Regions from separate parts of the Caballeronia sp. LjRoot34 genome, predicted to be linked through region 1. Evidence: riboswitches for the same ligand, from Rfam matches in the RefSeq annotation. Region 1 holds a riboswitch; the other holds the start of a gene.
The links. Region 1 has a riboswitch for fluoride ahead of ACSQ36_RS28250 (MutS-related protein). Riboswitches for the same ligand answer to the same signal wherever they lie in the genome.
Positions count from the first base shown of each region.

Region 2: another riboswitch for fluoride. It lies ahead of ACSQ36_RS41435 (MutS-related protein); the one in region 1 lies ahead of ACSQ36_RS28250 (MutS-related protein).

Region 1 is NZ_CAXUSB020000002.1:1,928,886-1,932,556, reverse strand. Features, by position in the region: gene selB (selenocysteine-specific translation elongation factor) at 1-732, shown strand, start outside; tRNA gene ACSQ36_RS28255 (tRNA-Sec) at 770-865, shown strand; fluoride riboswitch at 1,463-1,526, shown strand; gene ACSQ36_RS28250 (MutS-related protein) at 1,827-3,362, shown strand; gene ACSQ36_RS28245 (MutS-related protein) at 3,359-3,671, shown strand, end outside.
Region 2 is NZ_CAXUSB020000004.1:222,166-225,836, forward strand. Features, by position in the region: gene ACSQ36_RS41430 (MutS-related protein) at 1-24, opposite strand, end outside; gene ACSQ36_RS41435 (MutS-related protein) at 111-1,646, opposite strand; fluoride riboswitch at 2,052-2,115, opposite strand; partial or broken gene ACSQ36_RS41440 (IS6 family transposase) at 2,321-2,489, shown strand; gene ACSQ36_RS41445 (hypothetical protein) at 2,562-2,696, shown strand; gene ACSQ36_RS41450 (porin) at 2,811-3,671, opposite strand, start outside.

The DNA of each region.
Region 1 (3,671 bases):
TCGCGCTCGTTGCTGGAGCATCTGACCGGCATGCCGGCAGCGGCGCTGCGACTTCCCGCCGGGACGCATGAGGTCGCTTTATCCGGCGACGACGCCCTGCTGGTCGCGGATGCTGCATGGCGCGCGTTGACGGCTCGCGTGGTTGCTGTGCTGGAGCAATTCCATGCGCGTTCGCCCGATGAACAAGGTCCGGATTCATCGCGCTTACGGAGGATGGTCGCACCGCTGGCAGACGATGCGTTGTGGCGCGCGTTGATCGACGACACTTCTTCGCGCGGCGATATCGTGAAGAGCGGGCCATGGCTGCATCTGCCGGGCCACGCGGTCACGCTGGACGATGCAGAGCAGGCGCTTGCCGGCAAGTTGTTGCCGGCAGTGCAGGCCGGCCGCTTCAATCCGCCGTGGGTCCGCGATCTTGCGGCCGCGCACGGTTTGCCTGAGGAGCGCGTGCGCCAGTTGATGCGCAAGCTTGCGCGTCAGGGCGAAGTGTTCCAGGTCGTACGCGATCTTTTCTATCATCGGGAGGCGATTCGCGAGCTGGCAACCATGGCGGCGCTTGAAGCGAGCAGGAGCGATGGCCAACTCGCGGCCGCGCCTTTCCGCGATATCACGGCGCTAGGCCGCAAACGCGCGATCCAGGTTTTGGAGTTCTTCGATCGGGTTGGGTATACTCGCTTTCACCGTGACCTGCATGTCATGCGCACGGACAGCCGCTGGCTGGATCTGCTCTGACTGATCGACAGCGGTAGGTGGTTAATGTTTTATCGAAGGAAGGCATACGCATCCGGTGGTGCGGCTGGGCTTCAAACCCAGTAGAGGGCGTCAGACGCTCTCTGGTCGGTTCGACTCCTGCTGCCTTCCGCCAGTCAAGGCAATCAGACGCTCTCAATCGACGCTGTAGCGGTAATCATAAAACTTCCGAATGGAAGTTAATCGGTTCAATAAAAGACGGCAAAAAATACATTTTTTTATATCTGGCGCCCGCTCCCATAAGTATGTTGTGGCATTGGTCTCCATGCCATTACTGGTGGGCTCAAGAGCATACGCTGCGAACTGCACCTGGTGTAGTGCCTCTGAATCAAGGGAGCCAATGTGTCTTGCCATTGTCATGCTCTTTGTACCGACGATGGAGCGAGTCACGAGGACGGCGAGACCGATAGAATCGAGCAGCAAACAACGCATCGAGCTTGAGCGAATGGTGAGATCGCAAACCCTCGAGGTAAGAGCAGTGCGACAAGCGATCGTTTCTCTCGCTATGAAACCTGTCCAGCGAAATCCAGCTCGCCGAACATCTCCGCGAGCCAATCGATGAAGATGCGCAAACGCTAACTGAGATGCCGGTCGCGCGGATAAACCACATGGAATGGATACGGCGACCCGGACACCCCTCACGGAATAAACAGGTGTCCGACCACTGCTTGGCAAGGGGTTGCCCCTGCATCTTGCGAGGCGTAGACTTTGAATTGACGTCGGAGATGGCATTCCTCCGTAACCGCCCGCAACGGGCTGATGATGCCTACAGGCCTGGGTATGGCACTGTGGGCGCGCGTCCAACGGCTTCACTTGCCTTAAAACATGCTCCGTCGTTAGCTCGGCGCACGATCCCAGTTCCATCACCGTCCGTCCGGTCTCTTCGCAATCCGATTTGATTGCGCAGGCTGCTCGTCGAAAGGAAGCATGATGGGTCGGCTATCTCTCGACTATCGGCCTACGGGCCTCTCTTAGGACATTCCGCTCGATACGGGCGCAAGGGTGCGCGTTGCCCGGAGTATAGGCCGCGTTGATCTGCGGGGGGGATGTAGTCTTCAAACAAGAAGGGGATACGCGTGGTCTTTCACAGCATCCTGTTCGAAAAGCCGGAAGACGGCCCAAGGCACGACGATACGCCGGAGCCGCCGTTTTTCGGCGACCTCAATCTCGATCAGATCGTCTCGGCGGTCACGCTGGGACGGGACGATTACAACCTGAAACCATTCTTCCATACCGAACTGACGCGCGAGGAAGCGATCACCTACCGGCATGAGGTCATGCAGGATCTCGACAATGCAGCCGTGCTCGACAGCATCAACGCCTTCGCTGCGGGCATGCGCAAGATGCGCCAGCATCTGGCACAGGCGGAGAAGCTTCACTACCGGATGCAAAGTGAGTGGTGGCGCCTCGAAGCGATCGCGGTGTATTGCAAGACACTCGATACTTTTGCCCATGATTTGCCGCTGGCGGCGCCCGGATCGAAAGGTCTGCGAGAGTTCCATCGAACGCTGAGCGGGTATGTTGCATCAGCTCGCTTTCGGTCGCTCATGCATGATGCGGTCCATATCAAGGAGAGTCTGGCGGCGATCCGATATTGCATTCGCGTCAAGGGGAGCTCGGTCACGGTGCTTCACTATGATGCAGAGATCGATCAGAGTGCCGACGTCCTGAGTATCTTCGGAAAGTTCAAGCAAGGCACGGTTAAGGATCACAGCGCAGAGCTGCGCGACTGGCTGGACATGAACCATGTGGAAGCCCGTGTACTGGATTTCGTCGCGCAGTTGCACCCTCAGGTGTTCGTCGAACTCGCTACGTATTGCGCGAACAACGCGGACTATCTCGACGCCACGATCCAGACGTTCGATCGTGAAGTTCAGTTTTATCTGGCGTACCGCGACTACGTCAGCATCTGCAAATCAGCGGGTTTGAGCTTTTGCTATCCACGGATGTCGTCAACCAGCAAAGCGATGCACTGCGACGAGACGTTCGATCTGGCGCTCGCGTACAAGCTCATGATCGAAAAATCACACGTGGTCTGTAACGATTGCCATCTCGATGGCGAAGAACGCCTGATTGTCGTATCGGGTCCCAACAACGGTGGAAAAACGACCTTTGCCCGCACCTTCGGCCAACTGCACTACCTGGCGAAGATAGGTTGTCCGGTACCAGGCCGGAACGCTGCGCTTTTTCTGTGCGACCAGTTGTTTACGCACTTCGAGCGCGAAGAGAATACGAAAGATCTGCGCGGCAAGCTCCAGGACGACCTGATGCGTGTCCATCAAATCCTGGCGCATGCCACGTCACGAAGCGTCATCATCATGAACGAAATATTCAGTTCTACAACGCTGACCGACGCGCTGTTCCTGAGCAAGAAAATCATCGGCGAGATACTGGAACGCGATGCCTTGTGCGTTTGCGTGACCTTTATCGAAGAGCTCGCTCATCTCGACGAACGGGCAGTGAGCATGGTGAGCGAAGTCAAGCCCGAAGACCCGGCTTCCCGCACCTTCCGGGTGAGAAGAAGGCCCGCCGATGGCCGGGCGTATGCAGTGTCGGTCGCAGCGCTTTATGGCCTGACCTATGATCATCTGACGGAGCGGCTCGGACTATGAAGGCCCATCTTTTATACCGGGACCGGGACCTGGATATGTGCCAGGAGGCAGTGTGGAATGAGGCGGCGCTCGTACAGGACCTGGAGTTGAACGCGCTCTATCAGGCCATGGCGCAGGGCGATGCGTTTGTCTGCGACGTGACCAAACGAGTGGTCCCAGCGAGTTCCATCAATCTGGACGAAATTACTTATCGTCAGGCAATCGTTAGCGATTGCATCGTCTTCGAAGCGGTAGTGAGGCAGATATACGCTATCGCGATCGAGGGGATTGAAACGAAGCGAAAGTGCTACTACGGGGTGTTTTCTGGGT
Region 2 (3,671 bases), on a different contig from region 1:
CATCGCTTGGTAGAGCGTGTTCAATCTCAGGTCCTGTACGAGTGCTGGCTCATTCCACACGGCCTCCTGGCACATATCCAAGTCCCGGTCCCGGTATAAAAGATAGGCCTTCATAGTCCGAGCCGCTCCGTCAGATGATCATAGGTCAGGCCATAAAGCTCTGCGACCGACACTGCATACGCCCGGCCATCGGCTGACCTTCTTCTCACCCGGAAGGTGCGAGAAGCCGGGTCCTCGGGCTTGACTTCGCTCACCATGCTCACAGCCCAATCGTCGAGATGAGCGAGCTCTTCGATGAAGGTCACGCAAACGCACAAGGCATCGCGTTCCAGTATCTCGCCGATGATTTTCTTGCTCAGAAACAGCGCGTCGGTCAGCGTTGTAGAACTGAATATTTCGTTCATGATGATGACGCTTCGTGACGTGGCGTGCGCCAGGATTTGATGGACACGCATCAGGTCGTCCTGGAGCTTGCCGCGCAGGTCCTTCGTATTCTCTTCGCGCTCGAAGTGCGTGAACAGCTGGTCGCACAGAAAAAGCGCCGCGTTCCGGCCCGGTACCGGACAGCCTATCTTCGCCAGGTAATGCAGTTGGCCGAACGTACGGGCAAATGTCGTTTTCCCACCGTTGTTGGGACCCGATACGACAATCAGGCGTTCCTCGCCATCGAGATGGCAATCGTTACAGACCACGTGTGACTTTTCGATAGCGAGCTTGTGCGCGAGCGCCAAATCAAACGTCTCGTCGCAGTGCGCCGCTTTGCTGGTCGACGACATACGGGGGTAGCAAAAGCTCAAGCCCGCAGATTTGCAGGTGCCGATGTAGTCTCGGTACGCCAGGTAAAATTGAACTTCACGATCGAACGTCTGGATGGTGGCGTCGAGATAATCCACGTTGTTCACGCAATAGGTAGCGAGTTCGACGAACACCTGAGGATGCAACTGGGCGACAAAATCTAGTACACAAGCTTCGACATGATTCATGTCCAACCAGTCGCGCAGCTCTGCGCTGTGATCCTTGACCTCCCCTTGCTTCAATTTGTCGAAGATCCTCAGCACGTCGGCACTTTGATCGATTTCTGAATCATAGTGAAGCACTGTGACCGCGCTCCCCTTGATGCGAATGCAATACCGAATCGCCGCCAGATTCTCCTTGATATGGATCGCGTCATGCGTGAGCGACTGAAAGCGAGCTGATGCAACATACCCGCTCAGGGTTCGATGAAACTCACGCAGACCTTTCGAGCCCGGCGCGGCCAGCGGCAGATCATGGGCAAAAGTCTCGAGTGTCTTGCAATACACCGCGATCGCTTCGAGAAACCACCACTGACTTTGGCGCTGGTAGTGGAGCTTCTCCGCCTGTGCCAGATGCTGGCGCATCTTGAGCATACCCGTGGCGAAAGCGTTGATGCTGTCGAGCACGGCGACATTGTCGAGGTCGCGCATGACCTCATGCCGGTAGGTGATTGCTTCCTCGCGCGCCAGCTCGGTGTGGAAGAAGGGCTTAAGCGTGTAATCGTCCCGCCCCAGCGTGACCGCCGCGACGATCTGGTCGAGATTGAGGTCGCCGAAAAACGCCGGCTCCGGCGTATCGTCGCGCCTTGGGCCGTCTTCCGGCTTTTCGAACAGGATGCTGTGAAAGACCACGCGTATCCCCTTCTTGTTTGAAGACTACTTGCGCTCCCGGCAGATCAACGAGGCCAATAGCCCGTCTGCAGGACGCCTCCACGTTGATTCAGGCAGGCCATGCCGCTAGCGGGCTGGCGCTGAACCGGATAACGCGACACCATGCGGCGCAAAAGGGCACTCCGGGCAGCGCGCACCCGTGCGCCCCGATCGAATGGAATGTCGTAAAGAGAGGCTCGTAGGCCGATATTCGAGAGATCGTCGATCCATCATGCTTCCTTGTTCACCGGGCAGCCTAGGCGATCAAAGCGGATCGCTAAGAAACTGGCCGGACGGTGATGGAAACTGGGATCGTGCGCCGAGCTAACGATGGCGCATGTTTAAGGCAAGTGAAGCCGTTGGACGCGCACCCACAGTGCCATACCCAGGCCTGTAGGCATCATCAGCCCGTTGCGGGCGGTTGCGGAGGAATGCCATCTCCGACGTCACTTAAAGTCTACGCCTTGTAAGATGCGGACACAACTCTCCCTGTCTGGCAGCGGTCACGTGCTCGTTTATTCCGTGAAGGATGTCCAGTTAGCTATGCTGTTCGATTGATTCCTGGCGCTGGCTACTCGAGCAGATAGTGACGGACGTCTCAATTTGATGGAAAAGACCAATTCTATTTTCTCGTGAACGGATATTTACGGAAGGTCGATCACCGGGCGATCGACCGCCGAACCGGGCCCCTGATGAGCTTTAAGGATTCCGGTGTGCCCGCATCATCCCCTCAGGGATTGAGACAATGCACATAATCAGAAAAGGACCGATGACGGACGACGGCGTCACCGAACAGCTGACGCGCTGTTTTATTCTCTGATGGCGTACGGAATCCTTACCCTAGAAGAGTTTTTCGCGTTGTCGACCTTATTGCGGCACAACCGTCGTGGCCGACTCATGTACCAACCTGCATCCCGCAATGGCATGCTCTCGCCGGACATCAAAATTGGACTCGCCGAGAAGTGCAAAGCGGGTGAAGATCGTACGGCCGGCGGTATTCCTCAGCGCATGGGACAGGACGACGACGCGTAACTTGGGGGTGGAAGACCTAGCCTGGGAGTCCAGTACATGCCAAGGCGTCGCTGAGCTGATCCGCTTTCGCTGTCGCCTCACGTCCACGATGAATCGAAGTCGCCTGTCCACCGGTCAAAACATCGTCCGGATTCCAGTCGCTACGATGTAGTTGTTTGACTCTGATCCAATAAACGCTGCGCCGTTAAATTTAGAAAACATAAATCCGGCGTAGACATCAGTACGACGCGTAAAGCTATAGTCAGCAAGTACCGAGTATTGAAGCTGATTGCCACCGGCAACACCTGTCGACTGAACCGTTTGCGTATCGTAGACGCCTGCAGCGACATCGAAGGCTGGTGTGAACTTGTAATCACCGCCGCCGAAATAGACGTTAGTCTTCGTCGGATGAACAGTATTGGTCAATGTCCCAGAAAAGCCGAAGTAGTCAGTCGTGCTACCGGCAGAAGCAGGGTCCGATGGAGCCTTGAGTTCGTAATGCTCATAGCCGGCCTTGATTGTCGCAGCGCCAAATGCGTACTTGGCGGCGATCATCACGTCTTCGTCGTTGTTAAGCGTCAGTGTCCCTACGTTCGTACCGGTTAGGGCACTGCCCACCGGATTCGCGCCGACCAATGCGCCCGAATGAACCGCATCGCGGGCACTGTAGTAAGTCGCCTGAACGCCGAAACCGCGGTCTTCATAGCCCAAATTTGCGCCAAAGGTCGACCCCGCTCTAAAATTGCCGGCGACTCCGCCTAAGCTGTATGAAAGGCCATAGTTGATCGGGCCCGTGTGGTTCGTATATTTGATGTTGTTGTCGGTGCGTGAGCCCTCCGTAATGCCACCAGCTGAGTACGAGCCGGAAAAGCCGAGCGGAGAAAATAGCTGTGCCGCAAGCACCGGGTCATAGTTCACGATTGTGTCGTAGCCGAGCGTCGTTGTTCGCCCGAATGCCAGGGATCCGTACTGGTCCTGCTTCAATCCCACAAAAGC